One region of the Guptibacillus hwajinpoensis genome, then DNA from elsewhere that is predicted to be linked to it. Evidence: a T-box and tRNA genes for the amino acid it is inferred to sense, from the RefSeq annotation. Region 1 holds a T-box; the other holds one or more tRNA genes.
The links. The T-box of region 1 lies ahead of trpS (tryptophan--tRNA ligase). A T-box ahead of a tRNA ligase gene usually reads a tRNA of that ligase, here a tRNA-Trp.
Positions count from the first base shown of each region.

Region 2: it encodes a tRNA-Trp, which carries the amino acid that the T-box ahead of trpS (tryptophan--tRNA ligase) is inferred to sense. The anticodon was not compared.

Region 1 covers NZ_CP156674.1:727,098-730,479, forward strand. Annotated here, with positions in the region: gene ABFG93_RS03695 (peptide ABC transporter substrate-binding protein) at 1-854, opposite strand, end outside; gene ABFG93_RS03700 (DUF3899 domain-containing protein) at 1,308-1,676, shown strand; T-box leader at 1,728-1,958, shown strand; gene trpS (tryptophan--tRNA ligase) at 2,019-3,008, shown strand; gene ABFG93_RS03710 (YjbA family protein) at 3,043-3,382, opposite strand, start outside.
Region 2 covers NZ_CP156674.1:1,735,835-1,739,216, forward strand. Annotated here, with positions in the region: gene ABFG93_RS08920 (B3/B4 domain-containing protein) at 1-444, shown strand, start outside; gene yvfG (protein YvfG) at 702-923, shown strand; gene ABFG93_RS08930 (DsbA family oxidoreductase) at 1,021-1,155, opposite strand; tRNA gene ABFG93_RS08935 (tRNA-Leu) at 1,440-1,524, opposite strand; tRNA gene ABFG93_RS08940 (tRNA-Leu) at 1,559-1,648, opposite strand; tRNA gene ABFG93_RS08945 (tRNA-Cys) at 1,675-1,749, opposite strand; tRNA gene ABFG93_RS08950 (tRNA-Gly) at 1,758-1,832, opposite strand; tRNA gene ABFG93_RS08955 (tRNA-Gln) at 1,840-1,914, opposite strand; tRNA gene ABFG93_RS08960 (tRNA-His) at 1,919-1,994, opposite strand; tRNA gene ABFG93_RS08965 (tRNA-Trp) at 2,019-2,092, opposite strand; tRNA gene ABFG93_RS08970 (tRNA-Tyr) at 2,100-2,184, opposite strand; tRNA gene ABFG93_RS08975 (tRNA-Thr) at 2,255-2,330, opposite strand; tRNA gene ABFG93_RS08980 (tRNA-Phe) at 2,335-2,410, opposite strand; tRNA gene ABFG93_RS08985 (tRNA-Met) at 2,467-2,543, opposite strand; tRNA gene ABFG93_RS08990 (tRNA-Asp) at 2,705-2,780, opposite strand; tRNA gene ABFG93_RS08995 (tRNA-Val) at 2,789-2,864, opposite strand; tRNA gene ABFG93_RS09000 (tRNA-Glu) at 2,894-2,968, opposite strand; tRNA gene ABFG93_RS09005 (tRNA-Ser) at 2,989-3,080, opposite strand; tRNA gene ABFG93_RS09010 (tRNA-Asn) at 3,082-3,156, opposite strand; rRNA gene rrf (5S ribosomal RNA) at 3,166-3,282, opposite strand.

The sequences.
Region 1 (3,382 bases):
CGGTCAACTTTTCCTGTTTCGTAAAGGTTAACACTCGTTGCAGTATCTTTAACAATTTTAACTGTGATTTCTTCAAGGTTTACAACATCAGCATCCCAGTATTCAGGATTCTTTTTGTAATTCCAGCCTTCACCATGGTTCCATTCAGAGAATACGAATGGTCCGTTGTAAAGCATAGTATCCGCTTCAAGTGCGAATTCTTCGCCTTTCTCTTCAGCAAATGCTTTCGGTTGTGGATAGAATGTAGCGAAAGTTAGCAATGATTTAAAGTAAGGCACTTTATTTTCAACAGTGATTTCTAGTGTCTTCTCGTCAATTGCTTTTGCGCCAAGTTCTTCTACTTTACCGTAAAGAGGATCTCCTTCAGTAATGATTGCGCTTCCATTTTTGATACCTGCAGTACCAAACATAGAAGCATATGGAGAAAGAGTTTCTGGGTTTAGCGCTTTATGCCATGCATAGATGAAATCTTCTGCTGTTACATTAGAACCGTCAGACCATTTAGCGTCGTCGCGGATTGTGAATGTATAAACAGTTTCACCATCTTTTTCTTCTTCTTTAGGCTCTTCAGCAGCCACGCCTAATGTTGGTTCATTGTTTTCATCAAGGCGATAAAGACCTTCGAAAACCTGGTTCATAGCGTTAAATGATGTAGAATCAGTCGCCTGCGTAGTATCCATTGATGGAATCTCGGCAGTAGCGTATAAATTCATTACTTGTTCTGAAGCAGAGTCTCCGTCGCCCTCTCCGCCACCATTGTTCCCCCCGTTGTTTGAGCCGCCGCCGCAAGCCGACAGGAATACGCTCAATACAAGCACAAGAGATAGGACTAGTGTCCATCTTGATTTCTTCATGCTTTGTGACCTCCCTTAAAATATGTAGCTATAAAGCTAAATGTTCGTGTGAGAGAAATTCATCAAATTCTCTAACAATTAAATTGACGCATTTGTCTCACAACTCATATTATACAAGTTTTCTAACTATTTTGCATACGATTTTTTTACGCAATTTTACAAAAACCGCGCCAGGATTACGTTTGGATAACAGAAAATAGATCTAAAGTCCCAGTATTATTTCTCTGCATTATGGGTAAATTTTGGTTTTTACACTGTAATGTATGAAAAGCTATCTAGTCCCCTTACCTGAAAGTATGTAGTTAAATTTATTGAATACCCTATGCATATTACAAAAGATTCAGAAATGTAAAGCAATGTGAATCTACTTTACAAATGATTAACTACGTTTTTCTATTGTTCTAAGGGCATTCTTTTTTTATACTTAGAAAGATAAAGAAAATGGGGGTCTATATGAAATCACTTACAGTTAAGTCAGGAGTACTTATCATCCTATCACTTGTTATCTCAATTATTATTACGATCACATCGGATGAAGCTCTAGGGATGCGATCGGTGTCAGACCTACTCTTTATGATTTCGCTTGGAATGCTTCTGATGGGAGCTTCTCTCCATGTTGTTCAAACGGGCTTCTTCGATGGCATTGTATATTCCTTTAAGCGATACTTTAGAAGCAATACAAAGCATCAAATGATAGAGGAAGATAAAACTGAATTAGGCTACCAGCTTAATTACAACAATCCGATTACGTATCCCCTTCTTATTGCTGGAGGATTCTGGATAATTATCACTGTCATCATTGCCATTGTGATTGCCACCTGAGTTCTTGCACCCATGGCGTAAAATAAGATATACTGAATGTTAATAGAATACAGAACGGCTATGAAGAAGAGTAGTACAATTTGCTGTGATTACTAGAGAGCCTGTGGGGGGTGTAAACAGGTATCACACATGTTGGAATGGACTTCTGAGCCCCTTTGCTGAACCAGTCAGTAGGCAGAGGCGTGAGCAATCACGTTATCACTACAGGTTTCGTCATGAAACCATAAGTGATCCGGTCTTACTGGATAAGCAGGGTGGCACCACGGTCCATTCGTCCCTAGCATTGGGATGAATGGACCATTTTTGTGTTCTATCGTATTTAATTTGAAAGGGGAAACACACATGAGCGTAATTTTTTCAGGTATTCAGCCCAGCGGTTCATTAACAATAGGAAATTATTTAGGTGCAATGAAGCATTTTACAGACCTACAAGATGACAATGAATGTTATTTCTGTGTTGTTAATCAGCATGCGATTACCGTACCACAGGAGAAAAAGGCACTAAAACAAAATTCTAAAAGCCTTGCAGCACTTTACCTAGCTTCAGGAATTGATCCTGAAAAGTCCACTCTCTTTATCCAATCAGAGGTTCCGGCACATGCCCAGTTAGGTTGGATGTTACAGTGTGTTTCGTATATTGGAGAACTAGAACGGATGACACAATTTAAGGATAAATCAACAGGAAAGGAAGCCGTAAGTGCAGGGCTTCTCACTTACCCTCCATTAATGGCTGCTGACATTCTGCTTTATGGTACGGAAATAGTTCCAGTTGGAGATGATCAAAAACAGCATATTGAACTGACACGCAACCTTGCCGAACGTTTCAACCGTAAGTTTACCACCATTTTCGTAATGCCAGAACCTAGCATTCCTAAAGTCGGTGCACGCATTATGTCACTTCAGGACCCATCGAAAAAAATGAGTAAATCGGATCCTAATAAGAATTCATTCATTTCAATGCTTGATGAACCAGACACAATTATTAAAAAGGTGAAGCGCGCTGTTACAGATTCTGAAGGCGTTGTTCGTTTCGATAAAGAAAACAAACCAGCTCTTTCAAATCTGTTAACGATTTACTCACTCTGTTCAGGGAAATCTGTTGAAGAAATTGAAGCCTTATATGAAGGCAGAGGTTACGGAGATTTCAAAATGGAGCTCGGTGAAGTAATTGCCGAAACACTAAAACCAATTCAGGATCGCTACAACGAACTTATTTCTTCCTCAGAGTTGGATGACATTCTTGATCTGGGTGCTGAGAAAGCTAACCGTAAAGCTTCAAAAATGCTTGCAAAAGCAGAACGTGCAATGGGACTTGAAAGAAAAAAAAGATAACAAAGAAGGCTGCCAAGGCAGCCTTCTTTGTTATCTAATTAACGTGTGTCCCTTTTTCCAGTTCCCATATTTTCTCGAAATATGGTTGACCTTTAATAATTCGTTCACAGATTTGTTCATGTTTCCTCGACCAGCCAGCCTTTACTTCCCTGTAAAGCCCTTCCCATGCCTCGTCCATTTCCATACATTGAATTTGAATATATTTCTTCGGCTGACACTCCGTAAACCAGTATCTGATTTCCGCTGAATTACCGCTGGAATAAAGCTGATCAAGAGCCATAAACAGCAGTTGCTTTAACTGTCTCTCCTTTCTCGTTAAACCCATCATGATTTCAGGCCCAGGAGAAAGAATATGGTGCTCCTTCACTGGCTGA
Region 2 (3,382 bases), 1.0 Mb from region 1:
CGCCCATCATCAGAGGCTTTATTACGTCGATTAAAAAAAGGTGAAGTGTTGCCTCCCATCCATTCTGCTGCTGATATTAACAACCTTCTATCTCTTCAGTATAAAATTCCAATCGGTATATATGATCTGGATGAGATAGAAGGCAGTATTACCATTAAAGTAGGTAATGAATCAACTTCCTATGAGGGATTGAACGGGCGCAATATGATATTTACCAACAAGCTACTTTCCGCGGATGCTCGAGGTCCGTTCGGCAGTCCGATTGTCGATTCGAAACGAACGGCTGTAACTGAAACGACAAAAAATGCTATTCAGATTTTCTATATTCAACCTTCTCTCCCAGTCAACGAAGCTCAGAAACTAATCAAGTCTTCTGCAGAAATGTTCAATCAGATTCATGGAGGTCAATACAACTACGATGTTTCCACAAAAATAAATGCATAATAAAAAACGCAACGCTTCGTTAATCATAACGAAACACTGCGTTGGGTAAATGGTGATAATTCGAGGAATTTCTACATCCCTCGCTGATGTAGATAGAATAACACATAATCCTCTTAACAAACAATAGATATTTATAAATTCTTCATAACTTGCTTACATTTTATTAATATCATACTGATCAATAAATTGATTCCATGATTGACCTTTCCACAAACCCCACTCTATAATCAAGGAGACAAGTAGAAAGGAGTATACTTATGGAACCATTCTCTACACCATTTTTTGAAGAGAACTTTCGTCAGTACATACAGAAGAATAGAGACGTTTTCTCCAAACTTGAAGCCATGAACAGCTATTACCGATCTGTTGTCTCTTCGATGATATATGACAACTTAAATAAGAACTCTGAGATTGTTCGCCGCATACGAAATTTAGATGCTGCCTATAAAGCAATCAAACAAGAAAATACAGACGCTTAAGAAGAATGCTCTCTTGTAAAAAGAGAGCATTTCTCGTTATTTTACATCGATATCGCAGGAATCAGCCGAGCATGCTTCTGCATCTCCACCAACAACATCAAGGTTCTTGCTTTCTCCCCCATGCCTTTACTAGTGCCTGTTCAAACACTTCCGAGGGTTGTGCACCTGATACCGCGTACTTTTCATCAAATACAAAGAATGGAACGCCTTGAATGCCAAGTTGACTACCCATCGATTCATCCTAACGTACTTCTTTTTTAAACTCTTCTGTACTTAGCATTCGTTTGATATCTAGAGCCTCAAGACTCAAGACCAAGCTCTTCACCAAGTGCTGCAAGTGTTTCATAATCACCTATGTTTCTCGATTCTGTGAAAAAGGCATAGAAAAGTCGTTCCGACATCTCATTCATTATGTCTGATTGGAGAAGTCTATTAAAGAGAAAATGTAAGTGGAAAGCAAAACAAATAAAAAAAGACCTCAACGAGAACGTTGAAGTCTTGATATGATGTATGTAATGGTACCGGTGGTCGGGTTCGAACCGACACTCCTCTCGGAACACGATTTTGAGTCGTGCGCGTCTGCCAATTCCGCCACACCGGCAAAGTACCATATTCAATTCAGGCAGAAAAATTAGTGGTGCCGGAGGCCGGGCTCGAACCGGCACGGAGGTACACCCTCCGCAGGATTTTAAGTCCTGTGCGTCTGCCAATTCCGCCACTCCGGCAGGACTTTTAAAAAAAATATTATATTTGGAGGCGGCACCCGGATTTGAACCGGGGCGTAAGGGTTTTGCAGACCCGTGCCTTACCACTTGGCTATGCCGCCTTAAAATATGGAGCGGAAGACGGGATTCGAACCCGCGACCCCCACCTTGGCAAGGTGATGTTCTACCACTGAACTACTTCCGCAACAAAATGGCTGGGCTAGCTGGATTCGAACCAGCGCATGACGGAATCAAAATCCGTTGCCTTACCGCTTGGCTATAGCCCAAAAATGGGGCGGCTGATGGGAATTGAACCCACGAATGCCGGAATCACAATCCGGTGCGTTAACCACTTCGCCACAACCGCCACAAAATCTGATTTTAGTTAAATTGGCAGGGGTAGTAGGACTCGAACCCACACCGGAGGTTTTGGAGACCTCTGTTCTACCTTTAAACTATACCCCTATCAAAATGGTGGAGGGGGACGGATTCGAACCGCCGAACCCTGAGGGAGCGGATTTACAGTCCGCCGCGTTTAGCCACTTCGCTACCCCTCCAAATTGACAATTACCATTGTAATACACATCGTATGATAGCGCAATGGAAATTGATCCCTTTCCGAAAAAATGGTGCCGGCCAGAGGACTTGAACCCCCAACCTACTGATTACAAGTCAGTTGCTCTACCAATTGAGCTAGACCGGCAACATGGTGGCTCCGGACGGAATCGAACCGCCGACACGAGGATTTTCAGTCCTCTGCTCTACCGACTGAGCTACAGAGCCATGTTTATGATTAATAAATTCATCATAGAAAATTATTCGATGTAAATGAATTTTATTGGTTGCGGGGGCAGGATTTGAACCTGCGACCTTTGGGTTATGAGCCCAACGAGCTACCGAACTGCTCCACCCCGCGACAATATGAATGATTTCATGCTGTACCTGCTTCAATATGCAGTGTACTGTTTCTTACTCTACAAGGTTATGCTACGATGTGTATCCGACGAAACAACTCGATGTTGTTTCATTGATGTATCGCTCGTTGCTCCACCCCGCGACAATTTATGAAAATGAAAATGGCGGTCCCGACGGGAATCGAACCCGCGATCTCCTGCGTGACAGGCAGGCATGTTAACCGCTACACCACGGGACCTTAGAAAATGGTGGAGGATGACGGGCTCGAACCGCCGACCCTCTGCTTGTAAGGCAGATGCTCTCCCAGCTGAGCTAATCCTCCACAGAGTAAATATTATATGTGAATAAAATTGGTGACCCGTACGGGATTCGAACCCGTGATACCGCCGTGAAAGGGCGGTGTCTTAACCGCTTGACCAACGGGCCAGTTCTATTATGTAGGGTGGTGGCGGAGAGCGAGGGATTCGAACCCTCGAGACGGCTTTGACCGCCTACACGATTTCCAATCGTGCTCCTTCGGCCACTCGGACAGCTCTCCATGGCTCCACAGGTAGGATTCGAACCTACGACCGATCGGTTAACAGCCGATAGCTCTACCACTGAGCTACTGTGGAATAATTTTAGCCTGGCAACGTCCTACTCTTGCAGGGGGAGATCCCCCAACTACCATCGGCGCTGAAGAGCTTAACTTCCGTGTTCGGCATGGGAACGGGTGTGACCTCTTCGCCATCATTACCAGACTTATGACTGACTTCCACTATGTAGTGATTAGCCAGAGACAAAATATATCATACTATATTTAGCCTTTGTTATCAAGAGAATTTTTTATTCCCTGAAAAC